4 regions of the Streptomyces parvus genome follow, and region 3 is predicted to be linked to each of the others. Evidence: riboswitches for the same ligand, from Rfam matches in the RefSeq annotation. Region 3 holds a riboswitch; each other region holds the start of a gene.
What was found. Region 3 has a riboswitch for cyclic di-AMP ahead of RNL97_RS20485 (C40 family peptidase). Riboswitches for the same ligand answer to the same signal wherever they lie in the genome.
Positions count from the first base shown of each region.

Region 1 (7,715 bases), 1.1 Mb from region 3:
CTGGTCGCGCCAGCGGGAGCTGCGTACGCTCGCCGCCGAGCTGCCCGCGTATGCGGCGGCCGGCTGGCTCGCCCCCGCCGAGCCGTCGGCGCTCTCCTCCATGCGGGCCCGGGGCATGGCCCGCGACCTGGCCCGCCACTGGCAGCAGGACCGGACCCGGGGCCGGGCGGCGGCCCGCGCGGTCGCGGAGTACGAGTCGTTCGCGACGTCGCTCGCGGGTCTGCGCCGCCGGGCCCGCCACGGCGCGGTGGGCCCGGACTTCGGCGCCCGGGAGCGGGAGTTGCTGCACCACCTGTGGCAGCGCCGGGACGTCGCGGCCCCGGCCCTGACCCACGCGGCGCGCCTCACGTCCCGCCGGGGCCCGCACCACGGCCGCCACGCCCACTCCGGACACCACGCGCCGACGCCGTACGGGTACGGCCCGGGGCAGGGCTACGGCCCCGGGCCGGGAAACGGCCACGGATACGGCCCGGCGTACGGACAGCCGTACGGACAGACCCAGGCGCAGCCGTACGGTTACGGGTACGGCGACCCCGGCTCCGTCAGGCCGACGCCTCGGTGAGCAGGGCGAGTTCCCGGTCGGTCAGCCGCAGGTCGGCGACCGCGACGAGGGCGGGGAGCTGTTCGACCGTACGGGCGGAGGCGATCGGCGCGGCGACGGTCGGCTGCGCGGCGAGCCAGGCGAGGGCCACCGTCGCGATCTCGGCGTTCCGTTCCCCGGCCACCTGGTCGAGGGCGGCCAGCACCTTGCGGCCCTGCTCCGATTCCAGGTGTCCGCCCGCCTTCGCGGACCGTGCGCTCCGAACCGTCGTACCGGGGCGGTACTTGCCGGTGAGGAAGCCGGAGGCGAGCGCGTAGTACGGGACGGCGGCGAGGCCCGCGTCGGCCGCGGTGTCCTGGAGCGCGCCTTCGTAGGTGGAGCGGGAGACCAGGTTGTAGTGCGGCTGGAGCGCGACGTACCGGGCGAGGCCCTCGCGTTCGGAGAAGGCGAGGGAGGCCGCGAGGCGCTCGGGGCTGATGTTGGAGGCGGCGATGTGGCGCACCTTGCCGTCCTTCACCAGCTGGTCGAGGGCGGTGATGATCTCCTCGACCGGGACGGTCTCGTCGTCGAAGTGCGTGTAGTAGAGGTCGATGTGGTCGGTGCCGAGGCGGCGCAGGGACGCTTCGGCCGCGCCCTTGATGGTGCCGGCGGCCAGGCCCCGGAAGTCGGGGTGGGCGCCGGCCTTGGTGGCGACGACGATGTCGGACCGGTTGCCACGGGAGGCGAGCCACTTGCCGATGACGGTCTCCGACTCGCCGCCGTGGTTGCCCTCGACCCAGGCGGAGTACGCGTCGGCGGTGTCGATGAAGTTGCCGCCGGCCGCGACGTACGCGTCCAGGACGGCGAAGGACTGTTCCTCATCCGCCGTCCAGCCGAAGACGTTGCCGCCGAGGGCGAGGGGGAAGACCTGGAGGCCGGAGGTGCCGAGGAGAGTGCGCGTGGAAGTCATGCGAGGGTCCAACGGGCCGGGCGGGGACGGTATTCCGCCGCGTACTCCGTCCGGGATTCCGCCGCGTACGCCTTCCGGGCCTGTCGCCCCCTCCCCCGGACAGACCGGCAGCCCTGACGTCGGGGGGTGTGCGTCAGGGCTGCCGGGGTTTCGGGGCGGGCCGCCGGAGAAGGGCGGCCCCGGGCCGACGGCGCGCGCCGGCCCGAGGGCTCAGACCTGCAGGCCCTTGCTGGTCAGCCAGGCCATCGGGTCCATCGCCGAGCCGCCCGCGGTGCGGACCTCCATGTGGAGGTGGACGCCGGTCACGTTGCCGGTGGCGCCCATGCGGCCGATGGTCTCGCCCGTGGTGACCTTCTGGCCGACCGAGACGTCGATCGAGGACTGGTGGGCGTACCAGATCTCGGTGCCGTCATCGAGCTGGAGCACCGTGCGGTAGCCGTACGAACCGGACCAGCCGGCCGACGTGATCGTGCCGCTGTGCACGGCCTTGAGCGGCGAACCGGCCGCCCCTGCGAAGTCGAGGCCGGTGTGCTGGCCGGAGGACCACATCGCGCCGGACTGACCGTAGGTCGAGCTGATCGTGTACGAGGAGGCCGGCAGGGAGAAGCTGGCGGCGAGCTTGGCGAGACGCTCCTCCTCCGCCTTCTTCTTCGCCGCTTCCTCTGCCGCCTTCTTCTTCGCGGCGGCTTCGGCCTCGGCCTCGCCCTGCTGCTTCTTGGCCTCTTCCGCCGCCTTCTCGGCGGCTGCCTTCTCCGCCGCTGCCTTGGCCTCGGCGTCGGCGCTGGCCTGCTGCTGCTCGGCCTGCTGGAGGATCCGGGCGCGCAGTGCCTCGCCGGCGTCGGTGCCCTGCTCGGCCTCGGCGCTGGTGAGTCCGGCGGTGGTGAGCGGCGCGGCCGCGGCGACCGGGACGGCCTCCGCGTCGTCGGACATGAAGGACCCGACGCCGGGAAGGGACTTGGCGTCGGGGAGGTTGTCCGCGATGGAATCGGGAAGAGAGATGGAGACGGGTGCCTTGTCCTGAGCGGTGGCCATGCCCCCCGCTCCGACGGCCGCTATGACGCCGACCCCGAGGACGGTGGAGCTACGGGCCAGACCACGCTGCTTGGCGACGCGGTGCCTGCCGCGCACGGGACGGATGGAGTCCTCGGTGGGATTCCACTCCCCCACGGACCGCTCGGCGCCACCGTAGCTGTCGGGGCTGAAGGGTGACGGGGCCTCAGGGGCAGGCTTGTTGGACGCCACGTGGGCGCACTCCTTTCCTTCCTTCTCGCCTACCGGGTTAGCTGACGGGTTCGGAGCAGGAAGGTCTCCTACGGGCCCCTCCGCCTCTCACGAGACGCAGGCGTCCGATTCACCCCATGTAGGTGGTTCCCCGGTTCCCTTGCGGAATTCGGCGCTCGCGCGCGGCGCCGTCCCTGACGACGGCTGTGACGACCGCGCTGCGTTATCGAACGTTAATAGACACCCGGGCCCGATTCCAAGCTGTTCCTGTTGATCATTAACGAACAGGGGTGGGAGGTACGGGGCACAAGCGGGTGGAATCGGGCGACTTGACCGGAGCTCAGCCACACGTCTTTTTCTGACGGTGTATCAAATGTTATGCGGAGCGGTGCGCTTCGATCACACACCGTGTCATCGCTCCGAGTCCGGCGGTCGGCACGTACACGCGTGGACGCGTGGGGTCGCCACGTCAGCGGGCCGCGTCCTCGTCGCCCCGGCCCACGATCTTCACCGTGGTCCGGCGCACGGGCTGCCCCTCCGCCGGCCGGCCGACCGCGATCAGCGCCATGTCGTCCGTGGCATGCCCGCCCGTGTGCAGCCGTACGTCATCGGTCAGCGCCGACAGCAGCTCCTCCGGCCCCGGGAAGATCCGGCCGCGCAGCCGGGCGGCCGGATCGTAGAAGACCCCGTTCGCGTCCCGGGCCTCGGACAGGCCGTCCGTGAAGGCGAGGAGCGTCGCCCCGGGAGGCATCGCCCACTCCTCGGCGCGGTCCGGCCACACCCCCAGCTCCATCCCCAGCGGCAGTGCGGGCACCGAGGGCGCCAGCACCTCCAGAGCCCCGTCCGCGTGGAGCAGGATCGGCTCGGGGTGGCCGCGGTTGACCAGACGGACCGTGGCCGCCCCGGGCGGGATCTCGGCCAGTACAGCGGTGACGAACCCCTCCATGGCGTCCAGCCCGTACCGTCGCGTCCCCTCACGGGCCAGCGCCCGCTCCAGCCTCTGGGCCACGCCCTCCAGCGAACGCTCCTGCTCGGCGGCCTCCCGGAACGCGCCGATGATCACCGCCACCGCGCCGACGGCGTCCAGCCCCTTGCCTCGGACGTCGCCGACCACGATCCGTACGCCGTACGGGGTGTCCGCGACGGCGTACAGGTCGCCGCCCACGAACTCGTCCGCCTGGGCCGCCTCGTACCGTGCGGCCACCTGGAGCCCGCCGGTCCGCTCGGCGGGCGTCGGCAGCACGGCCCGCATGGCGGTCTCGGCGACGGCGCGGGCCGAGGCGAGCTGCTCGTTGCCGCGCCGCACGACGCCGTTGATGACGAGGGCCAGCACCGAGCCCGTGAGCACGGTGATCATCTCGATGACCGGGACCACCTGGGTGGACGTCCCGTCGGAGATCCGCATCACGGTGACGGAGATGACCGCAGCGATCCCGGTGCGGACGGTCCGGGACAGCGAGAAGAACGGGGCGGCGATGAGCGGGGCCGCGACGAAGAGGGGGACGGCGGTGAAGTTGGGCGGGGCCAGCCAGTCGAACAGCAGTCCGCCGACGATGAGCAGGGCGGGCAGCATCCGGATGAACCGCCCGGTGCCCCGTCCACCGCCGAACGTCAGCTCCCCCTCCCGGGAACCGAACACCGCACGGCCCACGGCATCGATGCTCCCCGCCGCTCCGCTGTGCCGTCTCTCGGCCATCCCCACCTGTGCACTCCTGCCCGGTCCACCCACGGCTGCGGACGGTACCGCGCCCCGCCCAGGCTTCCCGGAGCCGCGCCGAGCGGCGACTCCGCATCGGCCGAATAGGGGGAAACCCGAGTGGCGGCCCGGCCGACCGTGGTCAGTCGGAGAGCCGGTGCTGCGCGCGGACCGTCGGTGCGTCCCGTACGAAGGCGGCGGTGCCGTCCCCGTAGCGATCGTAGTTCTTTCCGGAGCACGGGTCGGCGACATACATCCCCCCGAGCCCGATCACGTACGAACGGCCGGCCGCGGGAGCCCGGACTCCCGCAGCATCGTGGTGCGGCCCGGCGGGCGATTTCCTGAATGGACCACTCCGTGCCGGGCAACGACTCGGGCCCGGCACGCTGTCTGCGTGCCGGGCCCGGATCTTCAGTAGCGGGGACAGGATTTGAACCTGCGACCTCTGGGTTATGAGCCCAGCGAGCTACCGAGCTGCTCCACCCCGCGTCGGTAAACACAACTGTACGGCATTCCCGGAGTGCGGCTGACCAATTGCTCCGGGCATCCCCCCGGCACGTCCGTTACGGCGAGGTGGCGCCGGAGACGCGCAGGGCCGAGCACCCGGCCGTCGGGACCTGCGGCGGGAGGAGGCGGCACCAGGAGCCGTCGAGTCGCATGGCAGGGCGTTCGGGCCTGGCGTAGCGTGAAATTCAGGGGTGGGGTTCGGCATGTGAGCTTCTTACGTGCACCGTCCGATTTGCCGGGAGGTCGCGGCATGGCACGGGGTATCCGTAACACCATCGGACTGATCTTGGCGGTCGTCGGCGCTGCCGCAGCTGTCTGGGCGCCCTTCCGCAACTGGTACGAGGGGCGGCTCGGACACGACTTCCGGGTCTGGGAGCTCTTCACCGGGGCCGGCATCACGGACTCGGGTGCGGGGCTGTTCGCCTCCATGTTTCTCCCTCTCTTCGTCGGGGCGCTCCTCACGGTTCTCGGCGTCGCGTTTCGATCGCGGCTCCTCGTCCTGATCGCGGGAATCATCACGCTCGGATTCGCCGTCCTCTGGATGGTCCGGCAGGCACAGGCGCAGGGCAGCCTGACCGTCACGGGCGACGGTGACGGGCTCGGCAGCGGCGTGGGACTGGCCCTGCTCGGCGGTCTCCTCATGCTCATCGGCTCGGCCGTCATGAGCGGGCGCGAACGCCGGGCGGTGCGAAACGCCCGCCATGAACGGGAGCAGCGAGGGCGCGACGCTCTGGACCGCGAGGAGGACACGGAGCGCCACCGCACCGGAGTCGAGCAGTCGTACGGTACGGCCGCCCGGGACGGGGCGGCCGGAGGCGAGACCGACCGAGCCGGTGCGACCGAGGCACGCCCCGACACCGACGCCGGCCCCGCTCGGGGCACGTCGGCCCAGGGCGACTCCCAGCGGCGCTTCGGTCGTCCTCAGGAGCAGACGTCGCCGCCGCGCGGCCGACCGGTTCCGGCGAGGGACGCCGGCGGCGAGCCCGGGCGGGGGGAGACGGACCGGACCCAGTACGAGCAGAGCGACCGGGCCAAGGGATCCGAGCGCCCCGAGGACGGCCCGTCGGGCAGGAGGTACCCGGATCGCGGAGACCAGTCGTAGGCGCACTGCCGCGCCCATCTGCCCGGATCGCGTATTCCGTCCGGATCCGGGTAGGTGAGCATGGTGCCGGCGGGTCTCCGGCGGCACCTTCTGGGGCAGGGGAATCATCGCAATGCCGATATCCACAACCGCTCCGGCTCCGGTCACCGCCGCGCCCCTCCCGGCGCTCCCGCAGATCCGCGACCCTCGCAAGGTGGCGCCGAGGGACGCCCGCGCTCTCAGTTCCGTCTTCTTCGAACGGCTGCAGGTGCTGGAAGAGGGCACGCATGAGTACCGGTACGCACGGAACACCCTGATCGAGACGAATCTGTCTCTGGTCCACTTCGCCGCGAGACGGTTCCGCAGTCGCGGCAACGGCGAGATGGAGGACATCGTCCAGGTCGGAACGGTCGGCCTGATCAAGGCGATCGACCGGTTCGACCTCAGCCGGGAGGTGAAGTTCACCTCCTTCGCCATCCCCTACATCGTCGGGGAGATCAAGCGGTTCTTCCGCGACTCCACCTGGGCCGTCCACGTACCGCGTCGCCTGCAGGAGCTGCGCGTCACGCTCGCCAGGACCAAGGAGGAACTCGCCGGAAGACTGGACCGGGATCCCACCGTCCCGGAACTCGCCCGCCATCTCGGGTTCAGCGAGGAGGTGATCATCGACGGTCTCGTCGCCTCGAACGGGTACACCGCGGGATCCCTGGACGCTACTGTCGGAGGCGAACGGAACAGCGCGTCGATCGTCACCCACGGTGATATCGAGGGGGACGTCGACCCCGCCATCGAGAAGGTCGAGAACCTTCAGACGCTGGCGCCCCTCCTCGCGGACCTGAACGAGCGCGACCGTTCCATCGTGGCCCTGCGCTTCGGCCAGGAGATGACCCAGTCCGAGATCGGCTTGCGGCTCGGCCTCTCCCAGATGCACGTCTCCCGGCTCCTGGCCCACCTCCTCGACCGGCTCCGCACCGGCATGCTGACGCAGAACTGAGCGGGATCGCGCGAACTCCACGCTGACCGGGCGGTGTGGAGCACGTACAGATACGTCTCGCCCTGACGCACCGGGTGCTGCCCGCACCCACCGCCTGGCCTGGTTGCCCTCAACGCCTCGCACGGTGAGCAGCGGCCCACCCCTCCGGGGTGCGGAGTCCGTACGCAACGCCGGTGACCGTCCAACGGCTGCCCGATGCCAGCCACGAGAGGTTCGTTCTCATGACCGCAGAAGTCTCCGTCAGCCCCGAGCGGACGACCGGGAGCGATTTCGCCCGGCTGTCCAAGAGAATCGTCGACCAGGGTCTGATGGCTCGGCGCCCCCGCTACTACGCGGTCCGCATCGTGGCCGTGAGCGCGCTGTACGTCGCCGGCTGGACCGCGTTCGTCCTCGTCGGCGCCTCCTGGTGGAACCTGGCCGTCGCCGTCTTCCTGGCCGCGGTCTTCGGCCAGGTGGCGCTGCTGGCCCATGACATCGCCCACCGCCAGGTCTTCCGGCTGCGGAAAGCGAGCGAGAGGGCGGGGCGCGTCGCCGCGAACGTCGGCATCGGCATGGGCTACGGCTGGTGGCAGGACAAGCACACCCGCCACCACGCCAACCCCAACCACGAGACGCTCGACCCCGACATCGAGCCCGATCTGCTGGTCTGGTCGCAGGACCAGGCCCGAGCGGCCAAGGGCCTGCCCCGGCTGATCGGCCGCTCGCAGGCGTACCTGTTCTTCCCCC
Region 1 is NZ_CP135079.1:3,201,877-3,209,591, forward strand. Features, by position in the region: gene RNL97_RS15300 (PrsW family intramembrane metalloprotease) at 1-562, shown strand, start outside; gene RNL97_RS15305 (aldo/keto reductase) at 543-1,490, opposite strand; gene RNL97_RS15310 (M23 family metallopeptidase) at 1,701-2,732, opposite strand; cyclic di-AMP (ydaO/yuaA leader) riboswitch at 2,745-2,896, opposite strand; gene RNL97_RS15315 (PP2C family protein-serine/threonine phosphatase) at 3,181-4,407, opposite strand; partial or broken gene RNL97_RS33110 (TipAS antibiotic-recognition domain-containing protein) at 4,550-4,705, opposite strand; tRNA gene RNL97_RS15325 (tRNA-Met) at 4,823-4,896, opposite strand; gene RNL97_RS15330 (hypothetical protein) at 5,165-6,016, shown strand; gene RNL97_RS15335 (SigB/SigF/SigG family RNA polymerase sigma factor) at 6,129-6,989, shown strand; gene RNL97_RS15340 (fatty acid desaturase family protein) at 7,211-7,715, shown strand, end outside.
Region 1: linked by a shared signal. The riboswitch ahead of RNL97_RS15310 (M23 family metallopeptidase) and the one ahead of RNL97_RS20485 (C40 family peptidase) in region 3 are both predicted to bind cyclic di-AMP.

Region 2 (7,715 bases), 1.9 Mb from region 3:
CTTCAGGACCGGCGGGGACCTTGGTGCGCGGCTGGTCCGACGTACGGGAGCTGCTGCGTGAGCACCGCATGCCCCGGGCGTTCGTGAAGCTCGCGCACGGCTCCTCCGCCTCGGGGGTGCTGGCGGTGGAGACGGCGGGTCCCGGCCGGGTCCGGGCGAGCACATCGGTGGAACGGGACGCGTCGGGGCGGCTGTTCAACTCACTGCGGGTCAGGCGCTACACCTCGGAACGGGAGGTCGGCGCCGTCGTGGACGCGCTGGCCCCGGACGGGCTGCACATCGAGCGCTGGCTCCCGAAGGCGTCGCAGCGCGGTCGGGCCGCGGACCTGCGGATCGTGGTGGTCGGCGGCCGGGCGACCCACGCCGTGGTGCGGACGAGCACGAGCCCCATGACCAATCTGCATCTCGGCGGCGCGCGTGGTGACCTCGACGAGGTCCGGGGAGCCGTGGCGGCGGCGGGCGGCTGCTGGCGTGAGGCGCTGGCGATGTGCGAGCGGGCGGCGGCCTGCTTCCCCGGGACGCCCTGTGTGGGTGTCGACCTCCTGCCCACGGCCGGCTGGCGGCGCTTCGCCGTCGGCGAGGTCAACGCCTTCGGCGATCTGCTGCCCGGACTGACCGGTCTGCCGGGCAGCGGCGCCGAGGGCCTGGACACCTATGCGGCGCAGGTCGCCGCCGTACTGGACCGAGCAAGGAACCACCGTGCCGTCACCGCTTGCTGACCCCGCCGTCTTTCCCGCGCCCGCCGGGCCCGACCGGCCCGACATGGGCGACGTCGTGGGCAGCCACGACCTGTTGCTGGTCACCCTGGACACCCTGCGCCACGATGTCGCCGTAGAGCTGGCGGCCGCCGGACGCATCCCCAACCTCGCCCGGCATCTGCCCGGCGGCGGCTGGGAGGAGCGGCACGCCCCGGGCAGCTTCACCTACGCCTCGCACCAGGCGATGTTCGCCGGGTTCCTGCCGACGCCCGCCTCCCCCGGGCCGCATCCCCGGCTCTTCGCGGCGCGGTTCGCGGGCAGTGAGACGACGGCGGACGGCACGTTCGTGTTCGACACGCCCGATCTGGTGTCGGGGCTGGCCGCCGAGGGATATCGCACGTTGTGTATCGGCGGGGTCGGCTTCTTCAACCGTCAGGGGCCACTCGGTTCGGTGCTGCCCGGCATGTTCCAGGAGAGCCACTGGGAGCCCGGCTTCGGCGTCGCCTCACCGACCTCGTTCGAGGAGCAGGTGGCGCGGGCGGAGGAGGTCGTCGCGGCGCTCCCCCGGGAACAGCGGCTGTTCCTCTTCGTCAACGTGTCCGCCCTGCACCAGCCGAATTGGTTCCATCTGCCCGGCGCGACCCGCGCGGCGGGCGACTCCCGGGCCACGCACGCGGCGGCCCTGGAGTATGTGGACCGGCACATCGGCCGGCTCTTCGCCGCCGCGAGCAGCCGCCGCCGGTGCTTCGCGATCGTCTGCTCCGACCACGGCACCGCCTACGGCGACGACGGCTACACCGGTCACCGGCTCGGCCACCCGGCCGTCTGGACCGTCCCCTACGCCCACTTCTTCCTCGAACCACCCGCAGCGCCGGGGCCGGAGGCCGCCCGATGACGATCACCACCAGCACTCCGGCGCCGCCCGCCCTCCGGCCGTACGAGAGTTACGTCTACGCCTATCCGCACAAGACGGCCTACCGGCCGCTGGCGGACCGCCCGGCCCTGCGGTCGCTCTGGGCGGCGGAGCCGAAGGACGCGCTCTCCCTCTATCTCCACATACCGTTCTGCGAGGTCCGGTGCGGCTTCTGCAATCTCTTCACCCGGATCGGCGCGCCCGATGAGCTGACGACGCGCTATCTGGACGCGCTGGACCGGCAGGCCCTGGCGGTGCGGGAGGCGCTGGGCGACCAGGAGCCGGTGCGGTTCGCGGCGGCGGCGTTCGGCGGCGGGACTCCGACGTTTCTGACGGCGGGCGAGCTGGAGCGGCTCTGCGACATAGCCGAGAAGCGGATGGGTGCCGAGCTGAGCGCGGTCCCGTTGTCCGTGGAGACCTCACCGTCCACCGCCACCGCCGACCGGCTGGCGGTGCTGGCCGACCGGGGCACGACCAGGATCAGCATCGGCGTGCAGAGCTTCGTGGACGAGGAGGCCAGGGCTGCCGTCCGTCCGCAGCGCCGCGCCGACGTGGAAGCGGCGCTCGGCCGGATCCGTGATGCCCGGATCCCCGTGCTGAACGTCGACCTGATCTACGGCATCGAGGGGCAGACCGAGCGCAGCTGGCTCGCCTCGCTGGACGCGGCACTGGCCTGGCGGCCGGAGGAGCTGTATCTCTATCCGCTGTACGTGCGCCCGCTCACCGGCCTGCACCGCCTCGGGCCGACCGTGACCGGCCCCACGGCGCGGGCACTGGAGGACGCCGCCTGGGACGAGCAGCGGCTGCGGCTTTACGCGGTGGGGCGGGACCATCTGGTGGCGCACGGCTACGAGCAGGTGTCGATGCGGATGTTCCGGCGGACCGACGCCCCGCGTGAGCAGGAGGGCCCGGAGGATTACGCCTGCCAGACCGACGGCATGATCGGCCTGGGCTGCGGTGCCCGTTCGTACACCTCCGCCCTCCACTACTCCTTCGACTACGCGGTGGACATGCGGGAGATCCGGTCGATCATCGACGACTTCACCGCCACCGAGGACTTCTCCCGCGCCGAGGTCGGCCGGTACGTCGACGCGGACGAGGCACGCCGGCGGCATCTGCTGCAGTCGCTGCTCCAGGCGGCGGGGCTGCCGGTGGCGGAGTACCGGGCCCGCTTCGGCACCGATCCGGCCGCGGACTTCCCGGCCGAGCTGGCGGGGTTCGCGCGGCGGGGCTGGCTGGACACGTCGGCGCCGGACGGTCTCCTCAGGCTGTCCCCGTCCGGCCTCGCCCACTCCGACGCGCTGGGTCCCGCGCTGTTCTCCCCCGGGGTGCGGGCGGCGATGGCCGCGTACGAGCGGAAGTGAGCCGGAGATGGACCTGACGATTCTCTACCGGGGACCGCTCGCCTCCTGCGACTACGACTGCCCCTACTGTCCGTTCGCCAAGCGGCGGGACAGCCGCGCCCAGCTCACGGCTGACCGGGAGGCGCTGGAGCGGTTCACCGGCTGGGCCGCGGCGCAGAGCGGCGACCGGCTGTCGGTGCTGTTCACACCGTGGGGTGAGGGGCTGGTGCGCTCCTGGTACCGGCGGGCGCTGACCGAGCTGTCGCGCCTTCCGCACATGAACCGGGTCGCGATCCAGACGAACCTGAGCGGCCGCACCGACTGGCTGGCGGACGCCGATCCGGAGCGGATCGCGCTCTGGTGCACGTACCACCCCGGGCAGACCCCGTACGACCGTTTTCTGGGCAAATGCCGGGACCTGTCGGCGAAGGGCATCCGCTACAGCGTGGGGGTGGTGGGGTTCGACGAGCATCTCGACGAGGCGCGGCGGCTGCGGGCCCAGCTGCCGGACGCGGTCTATCTCTGGGTGAACGCCGCCGAGGGGCGCTCGTACACCGATGAGGAGGCGGCGCGCTGGACGGAGCTGGATCCGCTGTTCCCCTACAGCCGCGATCCGCACCACTCGGCGGGACTGCCCTGCCGGACGGGCGAGTCGGTGATCTCGGTGGACGGGGACGGTACGGTGCGGCGCTGTCACTTCGTCAAGGCGGAGCTGGGCAATCTCTACGACGGCAGCTACCGGCGGGCGCTCGGCCCGCGGGCGTGTCCGCTCGCCGTGTGCGACTGCCACATCGGCTATGTGCATCTGGAGTCGCTGCCGCTGTACGACGTGTTCGCCGGCGGTGTCCTGGAGCGGATACCGGCCGGGTACGGCACGGGCACGCCGCCGGACGGGCTCGTCGTGCCGGACCCGTCCCGGCGTGCCCTTCCCCTGCTGGAGCCCTGAGGGGCCTGCTACAGCGGCAGCAGGTCCGGGCGCTTGGCCGCGACGTGGTCGCCGGAGGACTCGCCGCGCAGCCGTCGGCCGATCCAGGGCACCAGGTACTCGCGGGCCCACTGGATGTTGTCGCGCCGCGCGTCGAAGGGCCTGCGCTGGGCCTGCGGCGGCCAGGGCTGGTCGGGATCGGCGGGCACCTCGTGGCCGAGGATCTGGGCGGCGCGGAGCGCGACGCGGGTGTGGCCCTCGGGCGACAGGTGCAGCCGGTCGGCGTCCCACGCGCGGCGGTCCTGGACCGAGCGCAGCGACCACAGGTCCAGCACGGGGCACTGGTAGCGGTCGGCGATGGCCCGCAGGTGGACGTTGTAGGTGGCGATCTTGCCGCGCATGTGGCGCAGCACCGGAACGCCCCGGGTGTCGAAGCCGGTGGTGACCATGACCGTGCCGACGGCGTTGCTCAGATCGGCGACGGCCCGCTCGAAGCGCTCGGCGAGATCGTCGGGGTCGGTGCCGGGCCGGATGATGTCGTTGCCGCCCGCGCAGAAGCTGACCAGGTCGGGGGCCAGTTCCTTGGCGCGCGGGACCTGTTCCTCCACGATCTGGTCGAGGAGGCGTCCGCGCACGGCGAGATTGGCGTAGCGGAAGTCCCCGTGCGGGGAGTCCTCGTACGGGGCGTCCTCGGGGCCGGCCGGATCGGGGGCCGGGAGCCGGTCGGCGAGGAGCACCGCGAAGCGGTCCGCCCAGCCGACGAAGGTCCCGTCGGGGCCGGGGTCGCCGACGCCCTCGGTGAAACTGTCGCCGATCGCCGCGTACGACCCGATGGTGTGCTGCTGGTTGTTTCTCGAATCGTCTGCCACAAGGACTTATCCTGCATCGTCCGATGTGACCTACGCGACCGTAATACGGGGTTGACGGGTGGTGAGATAGACCACCCGGTCAGTTTTCGGTAAACCCGGAATAAAGCGAGGGGCGGTGCGCCGCCGCGCACCGCCTCTCGGACACTTCTCGTCGCCGATCGGTCAGACGGAGACGCCGTGCTGACGCAGGTAGGCGATCGGGTCGACGTCCGAACCGTAGCTCGGGCCGGTGCGGACCTCGAAGTGCAGGTGCGGGCCGGTGGAGTTGCCGGTGGAGCCGGAGAGGCCGATCTGCTGGCCGCCGGTGACGCTCTGGCCGACCGAGACGTTCAGCGAGGACTGGTGGGCGTACTGGGAGTACATGCCGTCCTCGTGCTTGATGACGACCTCGTTGCCGTACGAGCCGCTGTTGCCGGCCGAGACGACGGTACCCGGACCGATGGCGAGGACGGGGGTGCCGGAGGCGGCCTGGAAGTCCGAACCGGTGTGGTAACCGCTGGACCAACTGGCGCCGGAAGCGCGGTACTGGGTGGTGACGTTGGCGTTGGCCAGCGGGGCGGACCAGCCGGAGCCGGCGGCCTCGGAGGAGCCGGTCTGCGCGGAGGCGCCGGAGCTCTCGGAGTCGTCGGCGGAGATGGTGTCGCCCTTGGGGGCTTCCTTCGGCGCGGCCTTCGGTGCCGGTTCGGCCTTCTTCGGGGCGGCCTTGGGGGCGGCGGACTTCTCGGCCGGGGCGGAGCCCTTGGCGCCGAGGGTCAGCTTCATGCCCGGGTGGATCAGGCTGGGGTTGTCGCCGACGGTGGAGCGGTTGTCCTGGTAGAGCTTCTCCCACCCGCCCTTGAGCTGGTGTTCGGCGGCGATCTTCGACAGGTAGTCGCCGGCGACCACGGCGTACGTCTTCGGGGCGGCCTTCGACGCGGCCGGAGCGGTGTGCGCGGCTGCGACCGAGGCGACGGCCGGCTTGGCGGCCGGGGCGGCCTGGCCCGCGGCGTTCGCGCCGGTGGCGCCGATGAGCGGGAGGGCGAGTGCGGCGCCGCCGGTCCCTGCGGCGAGGAAGCCGCGGGAGATCGGGCCGGACTTCGGACGACGGTGCTTACCCTTTTCGGGCATGGGGAAGTTCCTCTCCGGCGCCTGCGAGGTGAGCTGTCGGGTTCGGGCTGGAGATGCCCGGTCGCGTTGCGGCGACTTCACCCCTAGCCGGTCCGGATCTCCGGATCGGCGGCTTACCTGGTTCCCCCGCTCCTGCCACACGTGAGTGGGTGGGTGCGAATTCCGGGCGGCGGCAGGATTAGGCGATCCGTCCGGATTGACGGTGACCGTAAACCGGTCGGGACGGGCGGAACAAGCCATCGGTTGCGCGGCGGAATCATCGATTCGATATCGCTCCGGATTTCCCGTCACACTCCGTGGATCACGGATCTTGGATTTCCGTACGGGCAACGGGAAAGCTCGACGGTGCGCTCACCACGGACCGTCACGGATATGATCCCGCTCACCTCCGAAATCCCATCTCCCCCATTAGCGGGGCATGTTCTGCGAAATGCACCAATACGGACATGTCGCGAGCGGCGCTCCTGACACCGGGTCAGCCCACCCTCCCCGGCACCCGTCGCCGGGGAGGCGGCCGTGATGATTTTCCGTCGAATCGATGTCGTATCGTCACGGGAGCGCCCTCGCCGGAGAGCCGCGCCGACGCCCGAGATCCCAGGAGCCCCCGTGACCCAGCAGGTGCCGCAGGTCCCGCCGACAGAGACCGTGCTGACCGGAGTCCGCAACTTCCGCGATGTGGGCGGGCTCCCCACGACGGACGGGCGGCGCACCGCCTTCGGCCGGCTCTACCGCAGTGGCCATCTGGCGCACGCCACCGCCGAGGACGCGGCCTTCCTCGACGGGCTGGGACTGCACACGATCTTCGACTTCCGCCACTCCGCCGACCACCGGCTCGACGGTTACGACATCGAGCTGGCCGGTGTCCGCAATGTCAGCATTCCGCTCTCGGACCCGGCCGACGGCGCGGAGTTCTGGCGGCTGGTGGGCAGCGGCAACATCGAGCAGCTGCGTTCGGTCCTAGCGGGCGGCAAGGGCGTCGACCGCATGATCCGGATGTACCGCGCGACGATCGAGGACCGCACCGCCGAGCACAGCCGGGTCCTGCACGCCCTGGCCGAGGACAGCGTCCCGGCGCTGATGCACTGCGCGGCGGGCAAGGACCGGGCCGGCCTCTCGATCGCGGTCGCCCTGCTCGCGGTCGGCGTCGTACGAGAGGCGATCGAGGAGGACTACCTCAAGTCCAACGATCTCCACCGCCGGTACAAGGTGAAGCGCTCCGATCCGTCCGGAGCCGGCATGTCGCCCGAGGTGCTGGAGCTGCTGGACCCGCTGTTCGGGGCGCGGCCCGCCTACCTCGCGGCGGCCTTCGCGGCCATCGAGGAGAACTGGGGAACGACGGACCGCTATCTGTCCGAGGGGCTGAAGATCTCCCCCGAGACCCGGGAGCGGCTGCGCGAGCGGCTGCTCGACGCGGGCTGACCCCTCCGGTGACAGTTCGCCCCGGGACGGCGCGTCACTTGCTCCCGGCCACCACGAAGAGCAGGTAGAGGAAGCCAGCGACGATGTGGCCCGCCACCAGATAGGCGAAGAGCCGGATGATGACGCCGCGCGGCATCCGCTTCTCCTGCGGGTCCTCGTTCGCGCGGCGTCCGGGGCCCAGCGGGTCATAGTGCTCGGAATCGGACATGACGGTCCTCTCTGTCGGCCTCGCGGCCGGTGGAGTGAAGGGTGGAGCCGGCGGGAACGGCCGGTCAGCGCGGGTGCAATCCGCTGCCGAGGCAGAGTTCGGCGGCGGGGCTCTGCAACAGGGAGTGGACGAAGAGCAGCTCCGCGCCGCAGCGGTCGACGGCCGCGATCCGGTGCGGGGTGAGCGAGTCGAAGTGGGCACTGTCGCCGGGTTCGAGGTCGTGGACGGCGTCG
Region 2 is NZ_CP135079.1:6,210,859-6,218,573, reverse strand. Features, by position in the region: gene RNL97_RS28925 (STM4014 family protein) at 1-719, shown strand, start outside; gene RNL97_RS28920 (STM4013/SEN3800 family hydrolase) at 763-1,593, shown strand; gene RNL97_RS28915 (STM4012 family radical SAM protein) at 1,590-2,975, shown strand; gene RNL97_RS28910 (STM4011 family radical SAM protein) at 2,983-3,900, shown strand; gene RNL97_RS28905 (SGNH/GDSL hydrolase family protein) at 3,909-4,748, opposite strand; gene RNL97_RS28900 (M23 family metallopeptidase) at 4,911-5,855, opposite strand; cyclic di-AMP (ydaO/yuaA leader) riboswitch at 5,859-6,017, opposite strand; gene RNL97_RS28895 (tyrosine-protein phosphatase) at 6,462-7,274, shown strand; gene RNL97_RS28890 (DUF6126 family protein) at 7,309-7,482, opposite strand; gene RNL97_RS28885 (helix-turn-helix domain-containing protein) at 7,547-7,715, opposite strand, start outside.
Region 2: linked by a shared signal. The riboswitch ahead of RNL97_RS28900 (M23 family metallopeptidase) and the one ahead of RNL97_RS20485 (C40 family peptidase) in region 3 are both predicted to bind cyclic di-AMP.

Region 3 (7,715 bases):
TCCTACAGCTTCTCGACCGGCGCGTACCGCAGGAGCAGCTTCTTCGGGCGCTCGTCACCGAAGTCGACCGTCGCCTTGGCCTGGTCGCCGTGGCCCTCGACGGCCGTCACCGTGCCCAGGCCGAACTGGTCGTGCGTGACCCGGTCCCCGACGGCCAGGGCGACCGTCGGCTTGTCCGAGGAGCGCCGGGTCGCGAAGCCCGAGGGGCCGGAGCGGGAGCGGGAGGAGGACAGCGAGGACGTGATGCCGGAGGTGGGCCCGGCGGGGGCGGCCATCGGGCCCTTGCGCTTCCAGTCCAGGTGGGCTTCGGGAATCTCCTCCAGGAACCGCGACGGCGGGTTGTACGAGGGCTGGCCCCAGGCACTGCGCATGGCGGCCCGGGTCAGATAGAGCCGTTCGCGGGCGCGGGTGATGCCGACGTACGCGAGGCGGCGCTCCTCCTCCAGCTCCTTGGTCTGGCCGAGGGCCCGCATGTGCGGGAAGACGCCGTCCTCCAGGCCGGTGAGGAAGACGACCGGGAACTCCAGGCCCTTCGCCGTGTGCAGGGTCATCAGCGTGATGACGCCGGAGCCGTCCTCGTCCTCGTCGGGGATCTGGTCGGAGTCCGCGACGAGCGCGACCTTCTCCAGGAACTCCGCGAGCGTGCCCGCGCCCTCCTCCTCTCCGCGCTCCTGCTCGAATTCGAGGGCGACGGCGGCGAGCTCCTGCAGGTTCTCGATCCGGGTCTCGTCCTGCGGGTCGGTGGAGGCCTGGAGCTCGGCGAGATAGCCCGTGCGCTCCAGGACGGCTTCCAGGACGACGGCGGGTCCGGCGCCGGACTCGACGATCGTGCGCAACTCCTCCATCAGCGTGTTGAACCGCTTGACGGCGTTGGAGGAGCGGGCGGCCATGCCGTACGCCTCGTCGACGCGGCGCAGCGCCTGCGGGAAGGAGATCTTCTCGCGCATCGACAGGGCGTCGATCATGGCTTCGGCGCGGTCGCCGATGCCGCGCTTGGGGACGTTGAGGATGCGCCGCAGCGGGACGGTGTCCTCGGGGTTGGCGAGGACGCGGAGGTAGGCCAGGACGTCCCGGACCTCCTTGCGCTCGTAGAAGCGCACGCCGCCGACGACCTTGTAGGGCAGGCCGACGCGGATGAAGATCTCTTCGAAGACACGGGACTGGGCGTTGGTCCGGTAGAAGACGGCGACGTCGCCCGCCTTGGCGTCGCCGGCGTCGGTGAGCCGGTCGATCTCGTCGGCGACGAACTGCGCCTCGTCGTGCTCGGTGTCGGCGACATAGCCGGTGATGCGGGCGCCGGAGCCGGCGTTGGTCCAGAGGTTCTTCGGGCGGCGGCTCTCGTTGCGCTCGATGACGGCGTTGGCGGCGGAGAGGATCGTCTGCGTGGAGCGGTAGTTCTGCTCCAGCAGGATCGTCGTCGCGCTCGGGTAGTCCTCCTCGAACTGGAGGATGTTGCGGATGGTCGCGCCCCGGAAGGCGTAGATCGACTGGTCCGCGTCACCGACCACGCACAGCTCGGCGGGGGCGTCGTTCTCCCCGGCCGGGCCGACCAGCTCACGGACCAGCGTGTACTGGGCGTGGTTGGTGTCCTGGTACTCGTCGACCAGGACGTGGCGGAAGCGGCGGCGGTAGTGCTCGGCGACGTCCGGGAAGGCCTGGAGGAGGTGGACCGTCGTCATGATGATGTCGTCGAAGTCCAGGGCGTTGGCCTCGCGCAGGCGGGCCTGGTAGAGCGCGTACGCCTGGGCGAGGGTCTTCTCGAAGCCGTCGGCGGCCTGTCCGGCGAAGGTCTCCTCGTCGATGAGCTCGTTCTTGAGGTTGGAGACCTTGGCGGTGAAGGACTTCGGCGGGTAGCGCTTGGGGTCGAGGTCCAGATCGCGGCAGACCAGGGCCATCAGCCGCTTGGAGTCGGCGGCGTCGTAGATCGAGAACGACGAGGTGAAGCCGAGCTTCTTCGACTCGCGGCGCAGGATGCGGACGCACGCGCTGTGGAAGGTCATGACCCACATGGCGTTGGCGCGCGGGCCGACGAGCTGCTCGACGCGCTCCTTCATCTCGCCCGCGGCCTTGTTGGTGAAGGTGATCGCGAGGATCTGCCCGGGGTGCGTGCCCCGCTCGGCCAGCAGGTGGGCGATGCGGTGGGTGAGCACCCGGGTCTTGCCCGAGCCGGCCCCGGCGACGATGAGCAGCGGGGACCCGGCGTGCACGACGGCGGCGCGCTGCTCGGTGTTGAGCCCGTCGAGCAGCGCGGCGGAGTCGATCGCCGGGCGCGGGTGGCCGTCCCGGTAGTACCCGTCCCGGGGCGGCGGGGGCGCGTCGTAGACGCCCTCGAAGAGTCCCTCCGGCACCGCTTCGGGCGCGTGGTCCTCGGGGGGCGGCGGGGGGCCGTCCTCCGCGGGCTGGAGGCCGGTCAGGAAGTTGTCGTCAAAGAGGCTGCTCATCGCCTGTCGAGTCTAGGCGGACGGACTGACAACCTTGTGCCGAAGCCGGGAAGCGGCCGGAAGCGGCCGCCCGCACCGGGGAATCGCCTGCCCCTCGCCCGTACGCACGGAGAGCGGACGTCCACGTTCCGTGAAGGAGCGCCCGGTCGGAGGGGGTGCCGGGCCCTCGATCCGGAAAGGTCACGAAAATGTATCGGGCATATCGCTCATCGTCCTTCCCAGCGGTGGGGCGCTTTGGCTAGCGTGCTCGGTCAGGTGATCCGTACCTCCCAGAGGCGAACCGCGCCTGACGGACACCTCTGCCGAATCCGTCCTGCCGTCATGGCAGTCCGGAACCGGGGACCCACACGCAGAACCGGGGTGAATCGGTCCATGCTCCCGCATGCGGACCGTAGGACAGCCTTCCGTTCCGTCCGAACCCGACAGCTAACCCGGTAGGCGGTCCACGGAAGGAGATGCCGGTCTTGGCATCGCATCGCAAGCCGCGCACGAAGGTGCGCACCACCACCCCCGCCGTCGGGCTGACGACGGCCGCGCTGGCCTCGGTGACCTTGCTCTCCACGCAGAGCGCCACGGCAGCGCCCGCGGAGCCCAAGCCCGCCATCGAGGACGTGCAGAGGAAGGTCGACGCCCTGTACCGGCAGGCGGGCACGGCGACCCAGGAGTACAACCGGGCCAGGGCCGCCTCCTCGTCCCAGCAGAGGAAGGTCGACACGCTGCTCGCGGACGTGGCGAAGCGGACCGAGAAGATCAACGAAGCACGGCGGGCGCTGGGCTCCTACGCGGCGGCCCAGTACCGCAGCGGCGGCATCGCGCCCACGGCGACGTTCTTCTTCGCGGACGACCCGCAGGGGTACTTCGACCAGAGCCGGCTGATGGACCGGGCGACGGAGAAGCAGCAGAAGGCCGTGAGCGACTTCCGTACGCAGCAGGCCTCTGCGGCCAGGAAGCGCGCGGAGGCCGTGAAGAGCCTGGAGACCCTGACCGAGACGCAGGCCACCCTCGCCTCCAGCAAGAAGGACGTCCAGACCAAGCTGACCGAGGCGCGCGGACTGCTGTCCCGGCTGACCGCCGAGGAGAAGGCGCGGCTGGCGGAGCTGGAGCGCAAGAAGGAGGCCGAGGCGAAGGAGAAGGCGGCGAAGCTGGCCGCCCGCCAGGCCGCCGAGGCGAAGGAGAAGGCCGAGGCCGAGGAGAAGACCCGCGAGGAGGCCGCGGAGGGGTCCGGCGGCGGTTCGGGGTCCGGATCGGGCACCGGTACGGGCACGGGTCCGGGGTCCGGCTCCGGGACGGGCAGCGGTTACGCCGCCAAGGCGGAGAAGGTGCTGGCCTTCGCCCGCGCCCAGATCGGGAAGCCGTACGTGTGGGGCGCGACGGGCCCCTCCAGCTACGACTGCTCGGGGCTGACGCAGGCGGCCTGGCGGGAGGCGGGCGTGACCCTGCCCCGGACCACATGGGACCAGGTCGAGGTCGGCACGCGGGTCGCCACGTCCGACCTCCAGCCCGGGGACCTGGTCTTCTTCTACGACGACATCAGCCACGTCGGCATCTACAAGGGCGACGGGATGATGATCCACGCCCCGAAGCCGGGCGCGAACGTGCGCGAGGAGTCGATCTACTACATGCCGATCTACGGGAGCGTACGCCCGGCGTGACACAGGGCGGGGGCGGCCGGTCACCGGCCGCCCCGACAGGTTCGGGTCCGGGCTCAGGTCCAGACGGTGGCGATGAAGATGTTGACGGTCGTCAGGGCGCCGACCGCGATGAACGCGCCCTTGTCGACCTTCTCCTCGTCACGCTTGACGTAGACCAGGGCGAGGATGACGACCAGCAGCGCCAGCTTGATGCCGATCTTGACGTTGTTCACGGTCTGGTCGTCGGCCTGGTTGAGGCCGACCAGGGCCACGCCGGTGACCAGCATGGTCAGCGCGCCGTGCAGCATCGCGGGGGTGAACCGGGCGGTCCCCGACCCCATGGCCTTCATCTGCGTCAGGAAGCCTCCCAGCAGGGAGGCGATGCCGATGATGTGCAGGGCGACGAAGACATTGATGAGTACGTCCATGGCTCGGGAGCCTAGCCATGGCCAGAGTTTTACTCTTCAGTGAGGCAAGCCTTGCTCGGCACTTCGATCATCCGTGGCCGGCGAAACGCCACATCAGGGCAATAGCTGTCATGGCGACTCTTTTCTCCGCGCCGGGATTAGCGTCCATCCCGGACCCGCCGCCGTTGCCGGCGGACAGCCGAGAGGAAGGATGCCGCCCCCGTGGCAGCGCACCGCAGGTCAGCTCATCGAAAACCCAAGCAGCGCCCGCTCACCGGCCCTGCTGCCCGCACCGCCGCCACCCTGGCGCTCGCCGGGGCGGCCACCGCCGGCTCGGTCACCGGGGCGGGCGCGGCCCCCGCCGAACCGGCTCCCACCGCGGCACAGGTCAAGGCGAAGGTCGACCGGCTCTACCACGACGCCGAGGTCGCCACCGAGAAGTACAACGGGGCGAAGGAGAAGGCGGACGCCGCGACCCGCACCGTCGACGCCCTGACCGACGAGGCCGCCCGCCGCACCGGCCGCCTCAACACCGCCCGGCACGCGCTCGGTTCGCTGGCCACCGCGCAGTACCGTTCCGGCACCCTGGACCCGGCCCTGCAACTGGCGCTCTCCTCCGACCCCGACGCCTATCTGGAACGCGCCTCCTACCTCGACCGGGCGGGCGACCGGCAGACCGGGCTGCTGCGGAGCATCAAGCGGCAGGTCTCCCGGATCGCCCAGGTCAAGGCCCGCGCCGACCAGGAGACCGAACGCCTCGCCGCCCGCCGCACCGAACTGCGCGAGCACCGCACCGCGGTCCGGGCCAAGCTGGCCGACGCCCGGCAGTTGCTGGACACCCTCACCGCCGACGAGCGCGCCGACTTCGAGCGCTCCGCCGACGCCCGGCACGGCGGCGGCCCGGGCCACGCCGACCGCTCCACGGCCCGCAGCGGTCCGGCCTCGGCCCCCGACTCCCGTGCCGGGCAGGCCATCGCCTTCGCCCACGGCGCGATCGGCAAGCCGTACGTCTGGGGCGCGACCGGCCCGAACGCCTTCGACTGCTCCGGCCTCACCCAGGCGGCCTGGAAGGCGGCGGGCGTGAGCCTGCCGCGCACCACCTACACCCAGATCAACGCCGGCCGGCGCATCCCGCGCTCCCAACTGGCCCCCGGCGACCTGGTGTTCTTCTACTCCGGGATCAGCCACGTCGGCCTCTACATCGGCGGCGGCCAGATGATCCACGCCCCGCGTCCGGGAGCACCGGTACGCATCGCGCCGATCGACCAGATGCCGTTCGCGGGCGCGACGCGGGTGGCGTAGCAGCCCGCCGCGGCCTCAGACCAGCCGTCGCGCCGTCGCCCAGCGGGTCAGTTCGTGCCGGTTGGAGAGCTGGAGCTTGCGCAGCACCGCCGAGACGTGCGACTCCACCGTCTTCACCGAGATGAACAGTTGCTTGGCGATCTCCTTGTAGGCGTAGCCGCGGGCGATCAGCCGCAGGACCTCGCGCTCGCGCTGGGTGAGGCGGTCCAGGTCCTCGTCGACCGGCGGGGCGTCCGTGGAGGCGAAGGCGTCGAGGACGAAGCCGGCCAGGCGGGGGGAGAAGACGGCGTCGCCCTCCTGGACCCGGAAGACGGAGTCGACGAGGTCGGTGCCGGTGATCGTCTTGGTGACGTAGCCGCGGGCACCGCCCCGGATCACGCCGATGACGTCCTCCGCGGCGTCCGACACGGACAGCGCGAGGAAGCGGACCGGGTTCTCCACCGCGCCCATCAGAGGGGCGCAGCGGCGGAGGACCTCGACGCCGCCGCCGCCCGGGAGGTGGACGTCGAGGAGGACGACCTCGGGGCGCGTCGCGGTGATGACGGTGACGGCCTGGTCGGCGTCGGCGGCCTCGCCGACCACCTCGACGCCGGTCTCCTCGGTGCGGCCGATCTCGGCCTGCACCCCGGTGCGGAACATCCGGTGGTCGTCGACGAGCACGACCCGTACCCGTCGCTCCGGGCCCCCGGTGGCTTCGGTGTTCTCGGTCATTCGCTCGCCCTCTCCATCTCCAGCTCGACCTCGGTGCCCCCGCCGGGCACCGAACGCAGGCGGGCGGTCCCGCCGTTGCGCTGCATCCGGCCGATGATTGATTCTCGTACGCCCATGCGGTCCCCGGGAACCTCGTCCAGGTCGAAACCCGGACCCCGGTCCCGTACGGACACGAAGACCGTACGGCCCTCGACCTCCGCGAAGACCTGGACCGCCCCGCCCTCGCCACCGTACTTGGCGGCGTTGACCATCGCCTCGCGCGCGGCCTGCATCTGTGCGGACAGCTTCTCGTCGAGGGGGCAGTCGCCGACGACGACGACCTCCAGAGGCACGCCGTGCTTGTCCTCCACCTCGGCGGCGGCCCGTTTGACCGCCTCGGCCAGGGTCTCCGGTTCGTCGTCCTCGTCCTTGCCGGTGCCCTCCGGGTTGTAGAGCCAGTTGCGCAGCTCGCGTTCCTGGGCGCGGGCGAGGCGTCTGACCTCGCCCGCCTCGTCCGCGTTGCGCTGGATCAGGGTGAGGGTGTGCAGCACGGAGTCGTGGACGTGGGCGGCGACCTCGGCCCGCTCCTGGGCACGGATGCGCATCAGGCGCTCCTCGGAGAGGTCCTGGGTCATCCGCACGAGGTAGGGGCCGGCGAGCAGGGCGATCCCGGTGAGCACGGCGATGGCGGCCGTGAGGACGTTGCCGAGCTGGGCGGCGGAGCCCCGGACGACGAGGAAGACCGCGAGGCCGAGGCCGACGAGGGCGACCCCGGCGAGGCCGCGGGCCAGGTGCAGCAGCTTGCGGTGGCGGCCGACCTCCATCCAGCGGGCGCGGCGGGCGTTGTCCGCCTGCCGCCAGACCAGGACGGAGCCGGCGCCGATGAGGAGGGTGGGCCAGATGTAGCGGTCGGCCTCGCTGCCCATGTCGACGTTGGCGACGAACACGGCGGCCCCGACGAGCAGCGCGATCAGGGCGACGAACTGGCCCTTGTCCGGCTTGCGGAGCTTGCGGCGGCCGTCCGCCGAGACCTCGAACACCGAGCGGGGGGCGTCGACGCCGCCGACGCCGAGCGGGACGACGATCCAGAACACCGCGTACAGCACGGCGCCGAGGCCGTCGGTGAAGAACAGCCCGAGGAAGAGGAACCGCACCCAGGCGACCGGGAGCCCGAGGTGTCCGGCGAGCCCGCGCGCTACGCCGCCGAGCAGCCGGCCGTCGGCGCTGCGGTAGAGCTTGCGCAC
Region 3 is NZ_CP135079.1:4,279,915-4,287,629, reverse strand. Features, by position in the region: gene pcrA (DNA helicase PcrA) at 3-2,441, opposite strand; cyclic di-AMP (ydaO/yuaA leader) riboswitch at 2,732-2,898, shown strand; gene RNL97_RS20485 (C40 family peptidase) at 2,897-4,093, shown strand; gene RNL97_RS20480 (hypothetical protein) at 4,147-4,500, opposite strand; gene RNL97_RS20475 (C40 family peptidase) at 4,702-5,781, shown strand; gene RNL97_RS20470 (response regulator transcription factor) at 5,797-6,492, opposite strand; gene RNL97_RS20465 (ATP-binding protein) at 6,489-7,715, opposite strand, start outside.

Region 4 (7,715 bases), 2.5 Mb from region 3:
CAGCCCGTGCTGCGGCGGCCCGACGGCCGGACGGAGGTGCTGGACCTGCCCGGTGGCATCGTGCTCGGGATCGACGGGGACGCGGCCTACCCGGTCACGGAGATGCGGCTCGAACCGGGAGCGATGCTGGCCCTGTTCACGGACGGGCTGATCGAGCGTCCGGGGACGGACATCGACGAGGGCGTCGAGCGGTTGCGCGCCACCGTCGAACGCATCGGCGCCGTCCCCCTGGCCGAGACGGCCGACCAGGTCATCGGCGAGGCGAGGGCGGCCACCGACCGCCCCGACGACATCGCCCTCCTGCTCGCCGCCCGGTGGGCCGAGGCCCCTCGGGCCGCCCGGCGCCCCCGGACGGCGCAGGAACCCGGGCCCGATCTGTGGCGCACGTTCAGGAGGCCGGACCCGGGGCGTACGACGGGTGCCCCGGATCCGGCCTCCTAGAAGGTGCCTGAAAGACGTCCTGCCGATCAGGCGCCGGAGGCGTCCAGCATGCCCTCGCGCTCCACGACCTTGATCCGCTCACGGCCCTGGGCCGCACCCAGCGCCTGCTCGTGGGCGTCCAGCTTGTGCCAGCCCTCCCAGGTCGTGTAGCGGACGCCCCGGTCCTCCAGGAACGCCTCGACGGCCTCCGGGGCGGGCGTCGCCGGCTCGGGCAGACGGCCGGCGGCACGGTCCTCCAGGACGCAGGCGACCGTCTCGTTGGCGTCGCCCTTGGTGTGTCCGATCAGACCGATCGGGCCGCGCTTGATCCAGCCGGTGACGTAGACCGAGGCCATGTGCTCGTCCCCGGCGATGACCCGGCCCGCCTCGTGCGGGACGGTGCCGGAGGTGACGTCGAAGGGGAGCTTGGGCAGCTCCTCGGAGTAGTAGCCGACGGCACGGTAGACGCTCTGCACGTCCCAGTCGGTGAACCGGCCGGTACCCCGGACGTTTCCGGTGCCGTCCAGCTCGGTGCGCTCGGTGCGCAGCGCGGTGACCTTGCCGTCCTCGCCGAGGATCTCGACCGGGGACTCGAAGAAGTGCAGGAACAGCTTGTGCGGGCGGTCGCCGACGTCGCGGATCGCCCAGTTCTCCAGGGTCTGCGCGACCATGTTGGCCTGCTTGTTCTCGCGGCGGGTCGCGATGGAGCCCTCGTCGTACTCGATGTCCTCGGGGTTGACGATGACCTCGATGTGGGGGGAGTGGTCCAGCTCCCGCAGCTCCATCGGGCTGAACTTGGCCTGCGCCGGCCCACGCCGCCCGAACACATGCACCTCCAGCGCCTTGTTCTGCTTGAGACCCTGGTAGACGTTGTCCGGGATCTCGGTGGGCAGCAGTTCGTCGGCCGTCTTGGCCAGGACCCGGGCCACGTCCAGGGCCACGTTCCCGACGCCGAGCACGGCGACCTTCTCCGCGGTGAGCGGCCAGGTGCGCGGGACCTCGGGGTGCCCGTCGTACCAGGAGACGAACTCGGCCGCGCCGTAGGAGCCGTCCAGTTCGATGCCGGGGATGTCGAGCGCGCGGTCGGCCTCGGCGCCGGTCGAGAAGATCACCGCGTCGTAGAACGACCGCAGGTCGTCCAGGCCGATGTCGTGCGGGTAGCCGACGTTCCCGAAGAGCCGTATCTGGGGCTTGTCCAGCACCTGGTGCAGGGCTTTCACGATGCCCTTGATCCGCGGGTGGTCGGGGGCCACCCCGTAGCGGATGAGACCGAAGGGGGCGGGCATGCGCTCGAAGAGGTCGATGGAGACCCCCGGGTCCTGGCAGACCTCGGATTTGAGCAGCGCGTCCGCAGCGTAGATACCGGCGGGGCCGGCTCCGACAATGGCGACGCGGACGGGGCGTGTCATGGCGTGGTGATCCTTCGGGGCGGGCGAACGCGGGCAGGTACAGCGTACGTCGGAGGTAAGGGTTGGCTTACTAGTCTCCACCTCACACCGTAAGCGATCGCCGGGCGGGCCCTTCGGCCGACCCCGCCTGGAGTGCCCGATCGGCCCGTTTTGTTCTACCGATATGGTCGATTTGGCCCCTATGGGGCTCATGGTCAATAAAGGGCTTATTAGGGTTACCGGGGCATTTGCTTAGGCGCAATTTCGCCATCGCCGCGAGGGAGTGGTGAGCGTCACGTCCAAGAGGGCGGACGCCGAAGCGGACGTATCGGTTCCCTTCTGCGCGAGGAAAGTTGACGCCGTGACGGCGCGGCCCGATCCGGCAATTCCGCTATTCGATCATGCGCGGAAAGGGAAATCGGGAATGCAGGGCTTGTTCCGTCCGATGTTTCTCGCCTACGGTCACCGTCAATCCGGATGGAACGCCGAATCCTGCCGCCGTCCGGGAATCCGAAACCCACTCACGTACGGCAGGAGCGGGGGACCCAGGTAAGCCGCCGATCCGTAACCGGAACGGCTTGGGGTGAAGTCGCACGACCGTGCGGCCAGACATCTCCCGTCTGAACCCGACAGCTCACCTCGCAGGCGCCGGAGAGGAAATCCCCCATGCCCGCACTGGGTAAGCACCGTCGTCCCAAGTCCATCTCGCTCGGCCGCGGCCTCGCCGCCGTGACCACCGGTGGAGCCGTTCTCGCCCTCCCGGTGATCGGTGCCACCAGCGCCTTCGCCGCTCCTGCCCCCGCCGCCGCGGCGCAGGCCGTGGCGCCCGCCGCGGTGGTCGCCCAGGCGAATCCCGCCGCGAAGGCCGCCCCCGCCAAGCATTCCGTGATGGCCGGCGAAACGCTTTCCAAGATCGCTCGCGAGCATTCCGTCAGCGGCGGCTGGAAGAAGCTGTACGAAGGAAACCGGAAGATCATCGGATCGAATCCCGATCTCATTCACCCGGGTATCAAGCTGGACATCGGAGTCACGTCCGATGCCTCGTCGGACGGTAAGACCTCCAAGGCTTCTCCGTCCGCCGCGCGCGGCGCTTCGGCGGACCGCGCCGACCGTTCGGAGCGCATCAACGCCGCCCCCGTGGCAAAGGCCGCTCCGGCCGCCGAGAAGAAGGTCGTCACCTACACGAACGACCTCGACGGCTGGATCCGGGAATCGCTGGCGATCATGGCGGAGCAGGGCATCCCCGGCACCTACGAGGGCATCCACCGCAACATCATGCGCGAGTCCTCCGGCAACCCGGCCGCCATCAACAACTGGGACTCCAACGCGGTCAAGGGCACCCCGTCCAAGGGGCTGCTCCAGGTCATCGACCCGACGTTCCAGGCCTACCACGTGCCCGGCACCTCGACCGACAGCTACGACCCGGTCGCCAACATCACGGCCGCGTGCAACTACGCGGCGGACCGCTACGGCTCGATCGACAACGTCTTCGGCGCCTACTGATCCCTGCGCGACCGCACAGCACGAAGGGGCCCCGGACCGCACGGTCCGGGGCCCCTTCGTGGTCCCGGGGTGTCGCCGGGAAGTTACCCCCGAGTTTCTCGTGTACTTACCTCGCGAACCGCAGGAGAACCTGTTGCACTCTGCGGAGAGTGAGGGACGTCACATGAACGACAATGACATGCAGGACAGCGGGGCCAAGGGTGTTTCGCGTCGAAGATTCATCACTGGAACAGGTTCTTTTCTGGGAGCCGCGGCGATCGTCGGGCACGTCCCCCGGGAGGGCGTGACGACCACCGCACCGGCCCGGATCGCCCGGCCGATGTCGGCCAGGGCGTCATCGGGACGGATGTCGCCGGACGCCGTGTAGACCACCGCCCGGGGGCGGGAGGCCAGGACGGCGCCGATGCCGTCGGTGGCCGCGACCCCGAGCGGGTGCCCGAGACCGCCGAGTTCGCCCGCGTCGCGGCCGACCTTGGCGGGACCGTGCACGAGGACGGCGGCGAGCGTCAGTGCCGGAGGGGCCTCGACGGCGCGGACCGCCGCGCGGCCGACGTTGCCGGTACCCCAGACAACCGTGGGAATCATGCGCGGAGGGTAGCTCCGGGGCCTTGCACTTCCCAGAGTTGTGACCCCACCGAATCCCCGGGGCAAAGGGTGTTCCCGGGCCGGCGGGGGATCCGCCGGCCCGGGAGCCGGTCAGGTCGTTCAGCGCTTCGCGCGGGCGCCGTTCGGGGTGCCGGAGATCGTGAACTGCGAACCCGGCTCGATCAGCACATGGTCGTCGCGCGAGTCGGTGATCGTCACGTCGGTGAGCGTCGCATTGCCGCGTGCGCCGCCCATCGCGAGGATGCCGGAGCCGTTGTTGGACGAGTCGATCCGCACGTTCTGGATCTTGACGTCCGGCATCAGGCCGCCACCCGTCTTGAACTGGATGCCGTCGTAGGTGGAGTCGACGATGTCCGTGTCGCGGATCGTGACTCCGGGGATCGGCAGATTCTGCGGGAAGAGGGTGATCGCACCGAACTCCTGGTCCTCGTTCCAGAAGGCTCCGCCGGTGCGGTACAGGCCGTTGTTGGCGATCAGCGTCTGCCCGGAGAAGGGCAGCGGATCGTGGTCGGTCGCCAGCATGATGGCCGGGTAGTTCATGGTGTCGGAGATCAGGTTGTTCTCGATCTTGTTGCCGTGACCGCCGTAGATCGCGATGCCGTTGGCGCGCCACGGGAGCTGGATGGTGTTGTTGCGGAAGCTGTTGTCGTGGCCGATGTCGACGGTCTGGTCCTTGACGTACTTGCTGGACCAGACGGCGAGCGCGTCGTCGCCGGTGTTGCGGAACGATGAGTTGTAGACCGTGGAGTTCCGGGTGCCGTTGGCGAAGTTGATGCCGTCCGCGTACGTGTTGCGGATCCGCATGCCGGTGAACTCGACGCCGTCGCCCGGGTTCCACAGCTCCTGGATGTTGTCGAAGTCGCGGCCGGCCCAGACACCCACGTTGGCGTGCTCGATCCAGACATTGCTGATCTTCGTGTCCTTGCCGAACCGGCCGTTGAGCGCGACGCCGCCCTCGTGGTTGCCGTCACCGCCGCGGATCGTGCCCGAACCGAATATGGCGATGTCGGAGATTTGCGTGTTCTCGTCGATGTCGAAACCGAAGTTGCCCTCGTGCGGGTGGTTGATACCGCCCGCTTCATGCGGCGGGGTCAGCGTGTAGAGCTGGGAGTGCCACATGCCCGCGCCCCGGATCGTCACGTCCCGGATGCCGACCTGGTTCCACTGGCCCCGGTCGAGCGGGTCGTCGGTGAGGATCTTCTGCTCCTGGCGCCACTGGCCCGCCGGGATCCAGACGCAGTCGATCCGGCCGTTCTGGTTGGCCGTCACCGCGCGCTGGATGGCGGCCGTGTCGTCGAGCCCGTCGTTCGCCACCGCGCCGTACGTCGTGATGGAGACACAGCCGGACGGCTGCGAGGAGGGCGCCGCCACCTGCTCCAGGTCTATCAGGTCGATGATGTGGAAGGCGGCGTTGTCGCTCGCGTCGCGCTGGAGGCGGAACTCCGTTCCCGCCGGGTAGGTCTCGGTGAGCAGGGCGTGGGACTCGTCGAACAGCCGCCGCGCGTCGCCGCCCGGAGTGTTGGTGAGCCCCTCGGGGCTGTCGGTGTTCCCGTACAGCCAGCTGTGCTTCGAGGAGAGGCCGAGTTTGCGGACGAACTCGCCGTCGGCGTACAGGCTGATGGTCGCATCGCGGCCGCCGCCGCCCGGCGCGTCCGGGATGGAGTTGCGGACGACGAGCGAGTTCGCCGGGGCGGTCGAGGTGAACTCCACGTAGTCACCGGTGGAGTTGAGCCGCACCGACTCGCGGCCGGAGGACTCGGTGGCGAAGTTGGTGTGCCCGAAGGTGCGTTCGGCGTCGGACTGGAGCAGTGTGCCCTTGTAGTCGGCCTTCTCCGCCTCCAGTTCGGTGTACGGGACGGCGGCGCCGCGTCCGACGACGATGGACCGGGCGAAGGTGTTGTTGGTCTCACTGGTCTCGGCGACCAGGTTCGTGGCGTCGGCGGTGGCGGTCAGGGTCGCGCCGCCGCTCGCCGCCGTCCAGCTGCCGCCGACCGTGACGTTCGCGGTCGCGCCCGCGGCGATGGCCGGGGTGGTGCCGTTGAGCGTGGTGGAACCGACGGTCAGCCGGGTGACCGTGCCCGCGTTCACCGCACTGGTGCCGCGGTTGTGCACCGCAACGGTGAAGGTGACCGCCGCGCCGACGGCCGGGTTGGCCGGGCTGGAGGTGATGGAGCGGGCCTCCAGGTCGGGGCCGGGGCTCTGACCGACCACGAGCGGGGAGGCGGTGGTGCGGCTGTTGTTGGTGTTGTCCGACTCGGCGACCGTGTCGGTCGGGTCCACCAGTGCCGAGACGGTGTACGCCCCCCGCGGCCGCTTGCCGACTTCGACCGAGATCGGGGCCGAGGCCCCGGCCGCGAGGGGGCCGACCGGCGCGCTGCCCACGACCACGCCGCCCAGGCTCACATGGACGGCGGTCGCGGGGGAGGCGGCCGAGCCGGCGTTGCGGACGGTGCCCTCGACGGTGATGTCGTCCGTCTCGGACGGTGACGAGGGGCTCCAGGACAGCGCGCTGACGGTCAGGTCCGGGTTGGGAGCGGCCGTCCCGAAGACCTGGATCTCGGCGATCTGGGCGCCGGGAGCCTCGGTGTTGGAGAAGAACTTCAGCTGGAGGTCGGCGACCCGGCCGTCCACCGGGATGGTCACCGTGTTCCGGTTGGAGCCGGGGTTGAACACATAGCCGGCGCGGGTGCGCAGCGAGGTGAACGCAGTGCCGCCCTGCGCCCGGCCGAGCACTTGGATGTCCTGCGTGCGGGTGGCCCAGATCGGGTCCGGGTTGAGCTTGAGGACCACGGAGTCGAGGTCCGCGTCCGCGCCGAGCTTCACCGTCAGGTCGGCGGGGTGGCCGTTCGATTCCCAGTAGCTGTCGAGCCTGCCGTCGTTGGCGTTCGATGCCGGGTATCCGCCGTGCGATCCGCTGGCGGTGACGGTCTTGCCCCGCGCGAGGTCCGTGGCCTCAGCCGCGTTCGCGGTGACGGGCAGGAGCCCGGCGGAGATCAGTCCGGCTGCCAGCAGCCCGGCGACCGTCCGTCCGGTGAGTCGCTTCCATCTCATGATGACCTCTGCTTCCACAATATTTGAGCCCACAAGTCAATCTTTTGCGGTCAGAGATTCACAGATTTCTGCGCCGTTTCGGATTTGTCAACGGTCTTCGCATGGCCATGTCATCCGGGCGCGTGACATGACGCGTTGTCAGGCAGCCGCCGACGAGAACCTGTTCAGCCCGCCGCCACGCCCCGGGCCAGCAGCAACGCCAGATCCACCGCCGCCGCGGCCACCGCTCCGGCCAGTGCCGCCTTGCGCCACCGGCGGCCGAGCGCCGGACCGGCGAGCGCCGCCGCCCCGGCCAGGGCGAGCGCCGCGGCACCCCCGGCGCCCACCGGTCCGGGCGGCCCGAGCGCCAGCACCGCCGTAGCGCCGAGGAGCGGCAGCGGCAGCAGCAGCCGGGTCCCCGTGTCGCCCAGCCGGTGCGGAAGGCCCCGGATCCCGGCCGCCCGGTCCGCCGCGATGTCCGGGAGCGTGTCGGCCAGATGCGCCGCGAACCCGAGCAGGGCCCCGGCCGCCACCGTCCACCACCGGGGTGCCGGCCCGCCGGGCAGGGAGAGGGTGACGGCGGCGGGCAGGGCGCCGAACCCGGCCGCGTACGGCAGCCAGGACAGGGCGGTCGCCTTGAGCCGCAGGTTGTAGAGCCAGGCGGCCGCGACCGCGGCAAGGTGCACCGTACCGGCGAGGAGCCCGCAGGCCAGCGAGAGCGGTACGCACAGGGCGAGCGCGGCCGTCGCCGCCGCCCACACCGCGCCC
Region 4 is NZ_CP135079.1:6,788,758-6,796,472, forward strand. Features, by position in the region: gene RNL97_RS31475 (SpoIIE family protein phosphatase) at 1-441, shown strand, start outside; gene RNL97_RS31480 (FAD-dependent oxidoreductase) at 468-1,829, opposite strand; cyclic di-AMP (ydaO/yuaA leader) riboswitch at 2,313-2,471, shown strand; gene RNL97_RS31485 (transglycosylase SLT domain-containing protein) at 2,475-3,311, shown strand; partial or broken gene RNL97_RS31490 (dihydrodipicolinate reductase) at 3,588-3,896, opposite strand; gene RNL97_RS31495 (CARDB domain-containing protein) at 4,017-6,968, opposite strand; gene RNL97_RS31500 (UbiA family prenyltransferase) at 7,133-7,715, opposite strand, start outside.
Region 4: linked by a shared signal. The riboswitch ahead of RNL97_RS31485 (transglycosylase SLT domain-containing protein) and the one ahead of RNL97_RS20485 (C40 family peptidase) in region 3 are both predicted to bind cyclic di-AMP.